Regions from separate parts of the Carnobacterium gallinarum DSM 4847 genome, predicted to be linked through region 1. Evidence: predicted binding sites of a transcription regulator. Region 1 holds the regulator's gene; each other region holds the start of a gene.
What was found. Region 1 encodes LexA, which represses DNA repair genes until DNA is damaged. Its sites were predicted from a motif close to CNAACANNTGTTNG; they were not measured.
Positions count from the first base shown of each region.

Region 1 (5,383 bases):
CGCTTTCAAGACTTTTTGAGCCTCGATAGCCAATGCTACTTCTGATCCTGTTGCAATCAAGATTCCTGCTGGAGTTGCGCCATCTTGTGGTGAGATTACATAACCACCTTTAGCTACATTTTTACGTGCATTTTCTTTAGTGCCTTCGATAACAGGTAAGTTTTGACGAGTCAAGACAAGTACTGTTGGATGGTCTGTTGAAGTGATTGCTTGTTCCCAAGCTGCTACAACTTCATTTCCATCTGCTGGACGAATTACTGAAAGATTTGGCATACCACGTAAACTTGATAATTGTTCAATTGGTTCATGTGTTGGGCCATCTTCCCCAACTGCAATTGAATCATGTGTTAAAACATACGTTACTGGTGTGCTGGTAATTGCTGCTAAACGAATCGCTGCACGGAAATAGTCAGTAAAGACAAAGAATGTTCCGCCATAAATCCGAGAGCCACCATGTAAAGCAATTCCATTCATAGCTGCTGCCATTGCAAATTCACGCACACCGTACCAAATATTACGTCCTTCATATTGACCAGGTTCAAAATCTTTTTCCCCTGTAACCATTGTATTATTTGATGCTGATAAATCAGCTGATCCACCCCAGAAACCTGGAATTTTTTTAGATAGTGCTTGAATTGTTTCACTGCTTGTTACACGAGATGCAGCACTTGCACCAAGTTCATAAACTGGCAGTTCGCTATCCCAATCACTTGGTAATTTGCCAGACATTACTTGTTCAAATTGAGCTGCTAATTCTGGATAAGCACCTTTATAAGCTGCAAAAGTTTCATTCCAAGTTGATTCAGCTTCTGCACCCTTATCAATCATTGTTTCTTTAAAACGTGCAGTTACTTCAGCTGGAACTGTAAAATCAGGATAATCCCAACCATACACTTTTTTAGCAGCTGCAATTCCTTCAATTCCAAGTGGAGCTCCATGAACTTTAGATGTCCCTTGATTTGGTGCCCCAAATCCGATGACAGTTTTCACTTCAATTAAAGTTGGTTTTTTCGTTTCAGCTTTTGCTGCTTCAAGAGCTTTCTCAATCTCAGCTAAATCATTACCGTCTTTAACTAATATATGTTGCCAGTTATATGCTTCAAAACGTTTGCCTACATTCTCAGTAAAGGCTTTTGAAGTTGGTCCATCTAATGAAATATCATTTGAATCGTATAAAACGACTAATTTTCCTAATTCTAGATGTCCTGCCATACTTGCTGCTTCTGCAGACACGCCTTCCATTAAATCGCCATCCCCACATAATGCATAGGTAAAGTGATCGACAATTTTGTGTCCTTCTTTGTTATACGTAGCTGCAATATGCGCTTCAGCCATTGCCATCCCCACAGCATTCGCAATTCCTTGACCAAGCGGGCCAGTTGTTGCTTCAACTCCATCTGTATGATGAACTTCTGGATGTCCCGGAGTTTTACTTCCCCATTGACGGAAATTTTGTAAATCATTGATTGTTACTTGATAGCCTGCTAAATGAAGCATGCTATATAATAGCATTGAGCCATGTCCTGCTGAAAGCACAAAACGATCACGGTCTACCCAAGTTGAATTTTTAGGATTAACTTTTAAGTGTTTTGTCCAAAGAGTATACGCCATTGGAGCAGAACCCATCGGTAAACCAGGATGTCCTGAATTTGCTTTTTGAATCCCCTCAATACTCAGTGTTCTAATCGTGTTTACTGCAAGTTGGTCAGTTGTATCGAACAATTAAATCATCCTCTCGGTTTTTATACCTTTATTCTACTGTTTTATTTGCATTTGTGCAACGCTTTCTAGCAAGTTTCTCATAGATTTTTCTTTTTGTAGCACTCTTCCTTTATCTTTTTAGGTAAATAAAACCTTTATACAACTAGCTTTTGAGTTCTTAAAATCCACTTAATTTTAACATAAAATTTAACAATAAAAACTTTCGTTTTTTTAAATTTAAGTATTTTTCACTATTATTCATATCTAAATTACTTTTTAACTTACCAAATTTAGATTTAATTATAGATATTAAAAAAGTTCACTAAGAGATTTTCTTAGTAAACTCATTTTTTTAGCGACCATGTAGTCCCTTTTCTTTTTGAATGTCTTTTAGCTTATCTGGTGTGACATCTTTTCCATCATCATCTACGACTTTCATTCCCTCAATATGGTTACGCATTCCACCACGAAACGCAGCTAAATACTCTTCTCTTAATTTTTTTTGCTCAGTTTGTTCTGTTAAGGTTAATCCGTCGGCCTTAGCCTTATTTGCCAATTCATTAATACGTGCAATTTTATTTTTTCCTAACATAATCCATTCACTCCATCTCTTTCATTCTACTTACATTACTATACCAAAAATAATCAAAAAAATATATTCCTTTGATTATTTTTTTATTCTAAAAAAGTAATACGAACATCTGTTTGATTTTTATTCAAAACTATGGTATTCTATATTCAAGAAATCATAAGAGAAATGAGGTGCACTAAATTATGCGTAAAACACCAGAATCAAGACAGATTGAGGTACTTCAGTACATACATGAACAGGTGCAATTAAAAGGTTATCCACCAACTGTTCGTGAGATTGGTACTGCAGTTTCCCTCTCTTCAACATCAACTGTTCATGGGCATCTTTCTCGCCTTGAAAAGAACGGTTATATCCAACGTGATCCAAGTAAGCCCAGAGCAATTGAATTAACAGCTGCTGGTCTTTCAAAGTTAGGTGTGCCTTCTGATAAAATACCTTTATTAGGAACTGTAACAGCTGGTGAACCAATTCTAGCTGTAGAAGATGCTAGTGACTACTTTCCAATTCCACCGCATCTTAATTACGATGCAGATTCATTGTTTATGTTAAAAATTCGTGGTGAAAGTATGATTAATGCTGGGATTCTTGATGGTGACGATGTCATTGTACGCAAACAAGCAAATGCTGACAATGGTGATATCGTTATCGCTATGACAAATGAAGATGAAGCAACATGTAAACGATTCTTCAAAGAGCAAACCCATTATCGTCTACAACCAGAAAATGATACATTAGAACCAATTATACTAGAAGAAGTAAGTATTCTTGGAAAAGTAGTTGGACTTTATCGTAGTCATATTTCTTAAACTTAGCAATTTCATAGTATTCATGTCAAGTTTGTTCTTGATTTGAATACTATTTTTATTATTTTAAGTCCTATTAGTTGTTTCTACTTTAATTTGTGCTAAAATCTAATAGGTGGATAAAAAAGGAGGAAAAAAGATGGTTGCATTTTTATTTTATTGGTTTAGTTTATTAGTTCAAGTTGCTTGGATCGTTTTAAGTATTGGTCTTTGCGGAATGTATTTGAAAAATAAGGAAAATGGAAATTTATGGGCTTTCGGCGCATTAAATATTCTTTCTATTCTTTACAGTTTAGTAGTTATTTGGATTTACAATACATGGGATTTTGGAGTTAAAACATCTGGAAGCTTTATGATTATTGTTGGTATTCTAGTAGTATTAACTATTTTAGAGTTTATCTTAGGTCGTGAACCTAAAGCAAAAACTGCTTAATTAACTTTGCTTGCTCTTATAAAAAAAACAGAAATCTACTTAGATTTCTGTTTTTTTGTTCACAATTACACAACTTCTTTTAAAAAATATCATTTTCTTCTATTTTTTATACCAAATTTGTTATATGATTGTTTTTGTTAGAATTTCCCATTCTTATATTAAAAAAATATCAATATACTTGTAAAAAGGAGTTTAATGATGGACTATATTAATGAAGTTAATTACATAGACGAACATAAAGAGCAACTGTTTGATTTATATTACTCTGACTACTATACAAAAACAAATGAATATCTACTTAGAGAAAAAGAAACAAATTTTGCGAATGAACAACGAAAACAAGGAATTTATTATCTTGGTTTAGCGATAGATAATTTCCGAAATGATCAACCTAATGATAATGTTTGTCGTTACCTTGCTGAGGATCGTGCAGCAATGGGAACCCCCTTAAAAGAGCTACATGCCTACTTTTTTGAATTTCATACAGCCATTTTAATCTTTTTAAAAGATGCAATTGATGCCGGTGACTTAAAGCGAACTCATGAAGATTTATTAGAATTCTCTCGTGATCTAACAAGTTATATCGCCTTTTTCTTTTATGCCATCTTTGAAGCTTATCAAAATTATATAAATGAGTTATATTTTAATTAAAAAACACCAACATATAAAACTGCAATTTATATGTTGGTGTTTTTTTATAAATTTTATTAGCATAGTTTTCAAAATTAATTTATTTCCGTTTACAACACGCTATCTCCTATTATTTTCAATCAAACGTAACTACCTATCAATAAAGGATTTTAGTTCTTTCATCAAATAAATCTCGTTGTCTCTTCGTTGGTTCTTCATTTGTAATCCAAATATCAATATCTTGGAGGTTTAACCCTTTATATGGTGCATTTTTAGTAAATGTTGTATTTTCTGCAAGGAGAATTACCTGCTTGCTTTGTTTTTTTATCAATTTTTTAATGTAGGCATCTTCCTGATGTTTAAAATAAACGCCAGCTGAATTAATCGCTCCTGCCCCAATAAATGCACACTCAAATTGAACATCTTGAACCAATTCCGCCTCGTTCAATGAATAAAAAAAGCGATCATCCTGATTAAATGCTCCGCCTAATAAGTGCAATGAAACAACTTCTTTTCCAGAAAGCGCAATGCTATTATCTAGTGAATGTGTATAAACTGTTATCGTTTTTTTTACTAGCTGTGAAAGTTTCAATACCGAAGTTGAAACATCAAAAAAATAGAACTGGTTTGACGTAATAAACTGATTAGCTAATTGCGCTATTTTTTCTTTTTCTGGTGTTAGTTGATACAAACGATCACTGTAGCTGGGAATTGATGTCTGAGAAGCTATTTTCATAATCCCCCCATGAGTTCTTTTAACCGTCCCCTCTTTTGATAAAACTAGTAAATCTCTACGAATCGTATCTCTTGAAACAGCAAAATAAGTAATCAATTCATTCGTTGATAATTCGTTTTTTTGCTGAAGTAATCTTTTTATTTCGCTAATTCTTTTCTCTTGGGTCATAACTACACCTCCTTAGTTCATTTTATAAGTATTTTTAAGTAATTTCAAGTATTTTTGTGTTTTTCCCAAAATTAAAACGATCTATACCTTAGGTCCAACTAAAAAATGAGTGAGGTAAAACTATTATTTTGAAACTAATAAGTGAAATAAAAAACTGCAAGAAATCAACATTTATAAAAATGGATTTCTTGCAGTTTTCTCTATTTTAAAAATCGTATCGCTTATGATACTAAATCAAATAAAAAGTAATTATATCAACTTTTTAAAGAGTTAGTCTTAATATTCCATCAATGTGAAAATATCATAGCCTTTAATTTTAT
Region 1 covers NZ_JQLU01000005.1:2,908,146-2,913,528, reverse strand. Annotated here, with positions in the region: gene tkt (transketolase) at 1-1,722, opposite strand, end outside; gene BR43_RS18225 (DUF896 family protein) at 2,054-2,293, opposite strand; gene lexA (transcriptional repressor LexA) at 2,476-3,099, shown strand; gene BR43_RS18215 (hypothetical protein) at 3,236-3,529, shown strand; gene BR43_RS18210 (hypothetical protein) at 3,728-4,180, shown strand; gene BR43_RS18205 (DeoR/GlpR family DNA-binding transcription regulator) at 4,317-5,063, opposite strand; gene BR43_RS18200 (adenine phosphoribosyltransferase) at 5,340-5,383, opposite strand, start outside.

Region 2 (5,383 bases), on a different contig from region 1:
TGATATTACCATTGACGTCAAAAGCGCAATATATCGCTCGCTCACTGCCACTCTTACCTTTTTTTGATTTGCTACTAGTAAATCTTAATTTAATAGCTCCACCTGTTCCAGCAATTAGATCACCTAATACTTGATCTTTACTCTCTCGCCAATGTTCAAATTCAATAATGTTCTTTTCTAAATCTGCTAAATCCATTTCATCTAGCCCACAGTTAAACCACATTTTTTTAAAGTGAGTAGAAAAATTGATATTAATTTGTTCCATATCCTTACCTATCCCTTTCAAAATACTAAAAAACAACTGAACTACGCACCATGCGTACCTCTTCCTCTTTTATTATACTACGCATCATGCGTATATGTCAATTATCTATTTTACTCTATCTATATTTTCACAAACTGAGTTTTACTAATACGTAACTACTCCTTTTTAATCGTTCCAGGGTTCGTTAGACTTCCTAGAAAATTCATTTTTTTAGTTATTTTAAAAGCTGAAAGCTTTAAGCACTCGCCCTGGATTTTTTAATCTTTTTTCTTTTGATCTAATTATTTGAACTTCTTCATTTGCCTTTTGACCTTTGAACCTATTATTATTTTTTTATGTAATTAGCACTTTTAAACACAAAAAAGGTGCAATGAGTATTTAAAATTACTCATTGCACCTTTTCTTATGTTTTTTTAAAAGTTCAAGGAATTTTCCCATTCTGCAAAAATTGGAGTCGAGTAATCGAATATTACGCCTTCAGTTATTAACTGAAGATAAAAAGTTAACCGATTGCTTCCTATTTCCAAATACTCATATTCTCCTAATCCCTGCAAGGATTCTTGTAAGTCGTTTAACGTCATTTCCCCCGATTCATACGCTAGAATATCATTCATTTTTATCTATGCCTGCAATAGCTTTAATATGTCCACTAGCATGACCACCGACTAATGAACTCCGCTTAATTGCTGTTGCTCCTTCTATTAAACTACTTGCGTGTACAATTGAAGAAAAACCGTATTTTCTTCTTACTCTATCAACAATATCATCAATTACAAGCTCATTTAACTGGCTTTCAGGCTCTTTAAACAGATCTAATTGTACAGCTAAATCAACTTTTAATTTTGAACACGAAACCCCTAAATGGCGCACTGGTGCCCCTAGGTAATACTTGTTGAAAATATATAAGCAATGCTTTGCTATCTCCTTCGTATTGTTAGTAAATGGAATTTTCATTTGTCTGTTAAAGCCTTTTTCAGTTTGGTTAATTGAATAACCGACCATCAATGACACACAACCACTTTGGCAATCGTGCTTCCTTAATCTACTTGCGACCTGTTCGGCTATTTCCTTTATTACGACTTCTATTTCTTCTTTTATATAATAATCCTTTGTAAGGACTTGTGAGTTTCCGTATGACTTTTCAAGCGTCATGTGCTTTTTTGTAATGTCGCTTCTGTCTAAGCCCCAGCTATGTGCATATAATTGTTCTCCAAGTACGCCGAATTTGTTCTTTAGCCTCATTACATCAGCATTGGCTAAATCTCTTATAGAGCGTATTCCCATCAATTTTAGCTTATTTGCTGTTTTAGAACCAATCCCCCAAAAATTGGTGAGCGGATCAATACTCCAAACCTTTTCTTGAACGTCTTCATAACGCCATTCAGCTTTAAAATCTTTGGCGTTTTTTGCTTCATTATCCAGGGCTAGTTTTGCTAAAAGTAAATTGTCCCCTATCCCAACCGTCACATATAAACCAAGACTATGGTATATATCTTTTTGGATTTTACGAGCGATTTCGTAAGCGCTAGAGTGAAATAATTTTTTGACTGGTGACACTCTTATAAAGGCTTCATCGATAGAGTAGACTAAAATATCGTCCTCTATAGCGTACTTCCTGAATATATTAAGTATCTCTTTGTTTTTCTCTATATAAAGGGACATTCGTGGCGGTACTACGAGTAAATCTTTATGATCTGGCAAGTCATATTTTCGGGACACGTTTGAAATACCTAACCGCTTCTTTGCAGCTGGTGAAGCTGCTAGCACTAAACCACCAGCATTTTCTGCATTGGACATGACAACAAGCATCGTTGTTAAAGGATTTAACTTCCTCTCAACGCACTCAACCGAGGCGTAAAAAGATTTTACGTCGACACATAAAATATCATCATGAGGCTCATTTGAATAATCCATTTCAACTTCCATACTTGTCATCCTTTCATTTCATTTTCCTTATTATGCGAACAGAAGTTCGCGTTGTAAAGCGAACAACACCAATAAATAGCAAAAAAAAGAACTCTAATTCGAGCCCTTTTTTTTATTAATTTCTAGTAAGCATCTTTGTGATTTCAATTTAATAAAATAACAGATTAATACTTCTTTCTTTTATTTATTTTTCGTATGCAATTGAATTCATTCCCAATTCTTTTGCTTCTTTTAATATTCGTGTGATAAGGATCTCATTCAAGTTGATTTCGCATAATGCTAAAGCGATAAAAATCATTTTTTTACCAGCTGTTAATTCATTAGATAGTGCAAAATTTACACCTTTTTCAAAATAAAGTATTTCTAGCCCTGGTAATTCGCCTTCTTTTTTCTGCAAGTCTATTGCCTTAGAAAGTAAATCATTTGATTTATCATATTCCTTCACGTATGAATAATATTTTGCCGAATGATAATATATTTTACTGAATTCTACTAAGTCTAAGAATTTATCATCACCACTTCTCATTTCTTTTAATTGTGTTAATGACTTTTCAAAATAAAATTTAGCTTTCTCACTTTCCTTATTCATAAAATAGGCATAGCCTATCCCATTTAAAGTTGAAATTCCAATCAGATCCATTCTATTATCCACCACTTGTAACCCTAAATTAAAATGATACATTGCATCCGGAACATTATTATTTCCTAGTAATTCTGCCATGCCAAGATAATAATGATACTCCTTCACTTCATTATTTGATAATTTCTTTAAATTAGAATTTTTAAGCAAAATTTTTCTTACTTTCTCATAGTCCTTCATTCTTAATGATACTTTTGCCGACTGTAGTATCTCATTTTTTCCATTTTTATTTGGGAAGAGGTCCATCAGTTCATTAAAATCAATCATCAACCTGTCTGCAATTAATTTCAGTGTTCGAGCGTTTGGCAAAGTTCGATTACTCTCTAAATTACTTATAGTAGCTTGTGTACAAATTCCCTCACATAATTCTTGTTGATTTAACCCTTTTGCTCTCCTAGCATCTTTAATCATTGTTCCTACGTTCATATCACCACTCCATTCTATTTTTTAGTTTTGATGACAGTTTAACTGAACACCAAGTTCCACTTCTAATTCATCAAAAGATTGAGAATAATTTTTTTTAAAACTAACTAAATTTTTATCGAATCTAACAATATCTTTTTCCTTTGCAAATTCAAAAGGGTAATCGAATGCTAGCTCCCATTTATAAAATGTTGGTAAATCTTCATTTTGCATGTCATAGCAGTTTAGTAAAATCATTGTTTCATTTTCAATTTTAATTATTTTAGCTAATAGATCTCTTGTGGCACCTTGAGAATAGGTGATAATCTTGTTGTAAACACTCGAATAATCCGTAGTGTCAATTGTACTTTTTGTAAAGTCTATTCCATTCCCCTTTTTCAAACCTTCTTTATAAGCTTCACCAATAACAGGTGGAGGAGTATTTATAGAATATGATCCAAACCCTTTTGACATTTCTTCATAACTTTTTTCTACAACTTCAGGCATCATTACCAACAAAGAATATTCTTCTTGTAAAATAGCCACTTGTTCTGCAAATCTGTTTTCTAAACCCTCCAAAAATCCACTTATATAGCTGGATTTAACGGACTCTGTTATATACCTTTCTCTAGCTTCTCCTGTCTCTTCATAGTAGTAAGAAATATAGGTTTTACTATGATAAACAAGGGCTTCAAACGCTAATAAATACATTTCTTTAGCTAATTCCAAGTCTTTCTCTAACCCGTAAAAGACTATTTTAGATTTTCTTTTATGCTCCCCATCTAACGTTTTATTTCTCCAAAAAACTTTCACTCTAAAATTTTCACCAATAATGGAAGATAGCTGCCTTTCCCACCAAAACATCTTTTTAAAAATAGTTACACTTTCTTCGTTTATCTCTTCAGATATTAAAGTATCTTCAACATCACTCTTGTTTATTCCATACTCAATCATTAGTTTTTGCGCTAACACGAATGCTGACTGGCATTCTTCATCATTTTTTTGATCGTTTGCAATTGCTAGTAATCCTTTAACTTTTTTTACTATTTTAGAATATTTATTTTTCATTTTTTCACATTCCTCCCAATTATTTTAAGGATTAAAACTCTGGTTAGTTACGTACCCTTCAATGGACCAAATTCCAACATTTTCATCCTTAGCAATCTGCTCATATCCTTTGATTTCAGCTAGTTTGGTATCATTAGGACTACTAATATATGCGACACGTGCAAGTCCTTCAGAAACAAGTATATTTTGAATCAGTACGTTATCAACGTATACATAACACAAGGCTCGATCATATCTATCAGTTTTGTCGCCTTTATCAAACTCAATTTCTATTGTCGTTGCTTTGCTTAAGAGCTTATCCGTTAATTCACTGGCCTCTTTTCCAAATGGTTGTGGATCCACACCTCTTTTTACAGTTTCAGGAGTATCAATTAGTAAGAATCGAGATTTGAATTCATGACCATTCAATTCAAATCGTGCAGTATCTCCATCTATTTTCTTACTATAGTCAACCCGAATCCTTTTACTTTTTGGTAACACTGAAAAATTACTTCCAGTAAACTGACTTGTATTTACCTCTTGATTGCTGGTATCACTTTTAGCAACATCAATTACGTTTATTTCATTCTGGCTTAGCTCTAAATCCGCACATCCCGTTAAAAACAGTAAACAGATCCCAACAAAAAATAATTTGTTTTTCAATTTATTTCCTCCTCTTCCTTTTTGTATAATATAGTTTCAAATAAACATGAAACATTTCCATATATCTTAATACAAGCGCCTGATATCAACTCTTCACTATCAATTGGAATAAAGACTGAAGGATTTACTAGTTCGTAACTACCTCCATGCGCTTCGACAAATGCTCTAATTTTATTTAGTTTACTTGGCAATGATTTTTTCATCTTTCCATTTAATACGTAATATTCATTAGGTCTTTCTTCGTTGATAATTAGATTTGCTTCAATTAAAGTTTGCATGTACTTTGGAATCCTGATTAAACCTGCTATTGTCACCATTTAACACTCCTCCTTTGGTGTTAAATATCACTTTCTTCATTCTTCAAATCTTTTCTAACCGCTTTTGCTAAATTGATCACTTCAATAATTTCAGTAATAGTCATGTTAATTCCTCCTTAGTTA
Region 2 covers NZ_JQLU01000002.1:68,301-73,683, forward strand. Annotated here, with positions in the region: gene BR43_RS00645 (hypothetical protein) at 1-265, opposite strand, end outside; gene BR43_RS00650 (hypothetical protein) at 679-879, opposite strand; gene BR43_RS00655 (Y-family DNA polymerase) at 872-2,191, opposite strand; gene BR43_RS00660 (helix-turn-helix domain-containing protein) at 2,376-3,257, opposite strand; gene BR43_RS00665 (DUF2786 domain-containing protein) at 3,279-4,301, opposite strand; gene BR43_RS00670 (thermonuclease family protein) at 4,326-4,943, opposite strand; gene BR43_RS00675 (hypothetical protein) at 4,940-5,260, opposite strand.
Region 2: BR43_RS00655 (Y-family DNA polymerase) is a predicted target of LexA. The motif match lies at 2,227-2,240, and genes of this name have one in related genera.

Region 3 (5,383 bases), 110 kb from region 1:
CAGCTAAAATCAAACGTGCAGTTAATGATGTGATTGCATCAAAATCATTTGATAATGGAATGATCTGTGCTTCAGAGCAAGCAGTAATCGTTGATAAAGAAATTTACAATGAAGTGAAAGCTGAATTTGAAAAACATCAAGTATACGTTGTAAAACCAAATGAATTAGCTAAGTTAGAAGCAGTTGTTATGAATGAAGGTAAATATGCAGTTAATGCAGCAATTGTTGGAAAACCAGCTTATGAAATTGCTAAATTAGCCGGTATTAATGTACCAGAAAAAACTAAAATCTTAATCGCTGAAATCGATGGTGCTGGTGAAAAATATCCATTATCACGTGAAAAATTATCTCCAGTATTAGCGATGATTAAAGCAACTAGTACAGAACATGCATTTGAATTATGTGACACAATGCTTGAACTAGGCGGATTAGGTCACTCTGCAGCAATTCATACCTTAAATGACGATCTTGCTCGTGAGTTTGGTATCCAAATGAAAGCTTGTCGTATTCTTGTTAACTCTCCGACTGCCCAAGGCGGTATTGGTGACTTATATAACAACATGATTCCTTCATTAACATTAGGTTGTGGTTCTTACGGTAAGAACTCTGTTTCTAAAAACGTATCAACAATTAACTTAATGAACGTCAAAACAATCGCGAAACGGAGAAATAATATGCAATGGTTTAGACTTCCTTCAAAAATCTATTTTGAAAAAAATTCATTACAATATTTACAAAAAATGGAAAACGTAGAACGCGTCTTCTTAGTATGTGATCCAGGTATGGTTCAATTTGGCTATGCTGACTTAGTTATGAAAGAATTAAACAAACGCAACAACAGCGTTCAAGTTGAAGTATTCTCGCAAGTTGAGCCTAACCCATCTACAAATACTGTTGAAAAAGGTACTGAAGCAATGTTAGCCTTCAATCCAGACACAATCATCGCTCTTGGTGGTGGTTCGGCAATGGATGCTGCTAAAGGTATGTGGTTATTCTTTGAAAAACCAGAAACTGAATTCTTTGGCGCTAAACAAAAATTCTTAGATATTCGCAAACGTACGTACAAAATCCCAGCATTAACAAAAACACAATTTGTCTGTATCCCAACAACTTCTGGTACTGGTTCTGAAGTAACGCCATTTGCGGTTATTACAGATAGTGAAACACATGTTAAATACCCATTAGCAGATTATGCATTAACACCAGATGTAGCAATCATTGATCCGCAATTTGTTATGAGTGTACCTAAATCAGTTACTGCTGATACAGGAATGGATGTTTTAACTCATGCAATTGAATCATATGTGTCAGTAATGGCAAGTGATTACACTCGTGGTTTAAGCTTACAAGCAATCAAATTAGTCTTTGAAAACCTACGCAACTCATATGATTTAGCTAACGAAGAAGCTAGAGAAAAAATGCACAATGCATCAACAATGGCGGGTATGGCCTTTGCCAATGCATTCTTAGGAATTAACCACTCAATCGCACACAAAATTGGTGGAGAATACAACATTCCTCATGGTCGTACAAATGCAATCTTAATGCCTCATGTTATCCGTTACAATGCAAAAGATCCTTCTAAACATGCATTGTTCCCTAAATATGAATTCTTCCGTGCAGACGAAGATTACGCTGATATTGCTCGCTTCATGGGCTTCAAAGGAAAAAATACAGCTGAATTAGTTGAATCTCTAGTACAAGAAATCATTAAATTAGGTAAAGATGTAAACATTGATATGAGTTTGAAAGGTCAAGGCGTTACTCAAGAAGTTCTTGATAATACTGTAGACAACATGGCTGAATTAGCATTTATGGATCAATGTACAACTGCAAATCCTAAAGAGCCTTTAATCAGCGAATTGCGTCAAATCATTATTGATTCTTATAAAGGTGAGTAAGCTTACTTTTATTAACAAAATGAACTAAACTCCAATCAAACCTATTCGCTTGATAAGATTCAGGCGAATAGGTTTTTTATGGACAATTCATGTCAGATTTAAGAATTGTGCTTGATATTTAACGAAATATTCGATAAGATAGTGTATAAACTTTAAATGAATTAGAGTTTAATGTGCTAATTGGGAATAACTTGAAAAAGAAAGGTGAAATTGATGACACCTAATAAAGAAGACTATTTAAAAATTATATTTGAACTTGGCGGAGCTCATACTAAAGTCAATAATAAGCAGATTGTTTCTGGCTTAAATGTATCAGCTGCTTCAGTTAGTGAAATGATGTCTAAACTATTAAAAGAAGGTTTTGTTGAGCATACACCTTATCAAGGAGTGCAGTTAACGGATGCTGGTCTTTTGAAAGCAGGCATTTTAGTCCGAAAACATCGTTTATGGGAAGTTTTTTTAGTAGAAAACTTAGGTTATTCATGGAATGAAGTACATGATGAAGCCGAAGTATTGGAGCATGTCACCTCCACTATTTTATCTGATCGTTTAGAAGAATATTTAGAGTTTCCTAAAAATTGTCCTCATGGCGGAGTAATTCCTGATCGAGATGGCAGAATTATTGAAAGAGAATTGCAAACATTAATTGAAATGAAAATAAACGATACAATTCAAATTCAACGAGTGTTAGATGATCGTGAATTACTTGATTACCTCGTTTCAGTTGGATTAGAAATTGGGGATCAATGTACTATTATTGAAATCGGAGCCTATGAAGGACCAATTACGTTATTAAAAGGAACCGAAAAGATTCAGATTAGTCATAAAGCGGCTTGTAATATTTTTATTCAAGCAATTTAATTGAAGCTTAGATTTGTAATCTATAATCTTAAAATGATTTAGATGCAATTCATAAGCTTTTTTTATCACTTGGAAAGAACTTATGTTCGTGTTATACTAATAGAAAATGGAGGTGTAGAAAGATGAGAAGTAGTGTTATTCAGTTTGATGAACCTATTCGTGATACTTCCCGTAAAATTATTCATGTGGATATGGATGCTTTCTACGCCTCTGTTGAAGAACGTGAAAATCCGTCATTAAAAGGGAAACCGTTAGTAATAGCTCGACATCCAAAAGATAATGGTGGACGTGGTGTTGTGACAACGGCAAATTATGAAGCGAGAAAGTTTGGTATTCATTCAGCTATGAGTGCTCAAAAGGCTTATGAACTTTGTCCAGAAGCTATTTTTGTTCCTGGTCGTCATGAACTTTATTCAGAAGTTTCAGCAAGTATTCATGAAATATTTAAACGTTTTACAGACATCATCGAACCTTTGTCATTAGATGAAGCTTATTTGGATGTTACAGAAAATAAAAAAAATATTAAAAGTGCAACTAAAATTGCTGCTTTAATTCAACAAGCAATCTATGAAGAATTACATTTAACCTGTTCAGCAGGTGTTTCCTATAATAAATTTATAGCAAAACTTGCCTCAGATTATCAAAAACCTTCAGGTATTACGGTAATTCCTCCTGAAAAAGCATATGAATTTCTAAATAATCTAGAAATCAGCAAATTTTATGGCGTTGGGAAAAAGACTGCTGAGAAAATGTATCAATTAAACATTTTTAATGGAGCAGATTTATATCAGAAAGATGAGTTAGAATTAATTCACTATTTTGGGAAAATGGGCTATTCGCTTTATAGAAAAGTTCGTGGGATTGATGATTCACCAGTTCGCGTTTCCCGTGAGCGTAAGTCAATTGGTCGAGAGCATACGTATGGTAAACCATTAACAACAGAAGAGGAAGTATTAGCAGAGTTACGATTTTTAGCTGGAAAAGTTCAAGCATCTTTAGAACGCAATCAAAAACATGGCAAGATTATTGTTGTAAAATTACGCAATTCTGATTATGAGACAATTACTAGACGAGTGAGCTTACCAACTTATACAAAGAGTAGTGAAGAGATTTTCTTTCATGCTCAAAGTTTGTGGGAAGATGCTGGAAGTTTGGAAAAAGGAATCCGTTTATTAGGTATAACCGTGACTGGATTAGATCCTCAGGCTTTTGAGAATATTGTATTGCCTTTATGGTCGAATAAATCTTACTCTTGAATACTGATATTTATTTAAACTGTATGTGTTTTATGATAGATTGAGAAGAGAAGTAGGTTGGAGGAAAATAGGGTATGAATAATTAATTATACCGGCAGCTATTAAGGATGTTTGGCGTTTATGTGACTGGCTAAAATGATGCCACAAGTTATTGAAACGGTAATTACTAGGGAGCAAATGGGAGTAGTTGGGTCAACGTATAAATAACTTTATCAATTAGAAGACAGAATGCAATTTCATATTTTGACTTATTCAGAAAATATGCTAGTTATACATTTGATTTTAGTGAAGAAGATAGTGGGCTTAATCTGATGTGGACATGGATGCCTTTATTTATGCGAAAACACACCATTCGGAAGTGGACTCAGTCAATGATGGAGAGAGTCAAAATACAAGTCTTAAAAAGTGAATAAAGATTAAAGTATACTAGATAGAGTTTAAGCTAGTATACTTTTTTACTATATATAAGGTGTGCTTTTTTTATTAATCGGGATTATCAGTTGTAATTAAATAAAAATAACGCTATAATTAAATAATACTGATACAGTTTTTTTAGGAAAGTATAACACACTAAATAGAAACTTTAGATGGATAATACAAGGTATCAACCGTCATGTGTCATTTTTATAACCAATACAGATTGAATAATTTTAACTGTTCTTTTTATTACAGGAAATAAATTCATGAGAAACATTTTTTATTCAGAATATACCGCTTTATTTAGCAACATGGAGTGAAGGAAGAATGCTGATACAAACTCACTAGAATGGTTGATGAATGTTAAAAAAATAAATTGAACCGATTCACTATATGAGCTAGTTCATTTAATTAATCAAAGATAAAAAGCTCTCATATCATATTAGAGAAGTAAAACTTATTTAAAGTATGAGGACAGTTGTTTAAGCAACTGAATAGTAGTGAAACGGAGGGGCGAGAGATGCCTACAAAGCATGATCAGATATTGGCGTACATTGAGACACTTCCTGTTGGGGAACGAATTTCGGTGCGCTTGATTGCAAAAAACTTACAAGTAAGCGAAGGAACCGCTTATCGAGCAATTAAAGAAGCTGAAAATATTGGCTTAGTTTCAACGATTCAACGAGTTGGAACTATCCGAATTGAACGTAAAATGAAAGAACATTTTGAAAAATTAACCTTTGGTGAAGTTGTAAAAATCATTGAAGGAGATATTTTAGGTGGGATATCAGGACTAGATAAAACCTTAAATAAATTTATTATTGGTGCTATGACTGAAGAAGCAATGCTACGTTATATTACACCTGGCTCATTGATGATTGTTGGGAATCGTATTGGCGCCCAACGTTTAGCATTAGAAAATGGAGCAGCGGTACTAATTACTGGTGG
Region 3 covers NZ_JQLU01000005.1:2,793,908-2,799,290, forward strand. Annotated here, with positions in the region: gene adhE (bifunctional acetaldehyde-CoA/alcohol dehydrogenase) at 1-1,901, shown strand, start outside; gene BR43_RS17660 (metal-dependent transcriptional regulator) at 2,115-2,762, shown strand; gene dinB (DNA polymerase IV) at 2,885-4,018, shown strand; gene BR43_RS17670 (DRTGG domain-containing protein) at 4,956-5,383, shown strand, end outside.
Region 3: dinB (DNA polymerase IV) is a predicted target of LexA. The motif match lies at 2,838-2,851, and genes of this name have one in related genera.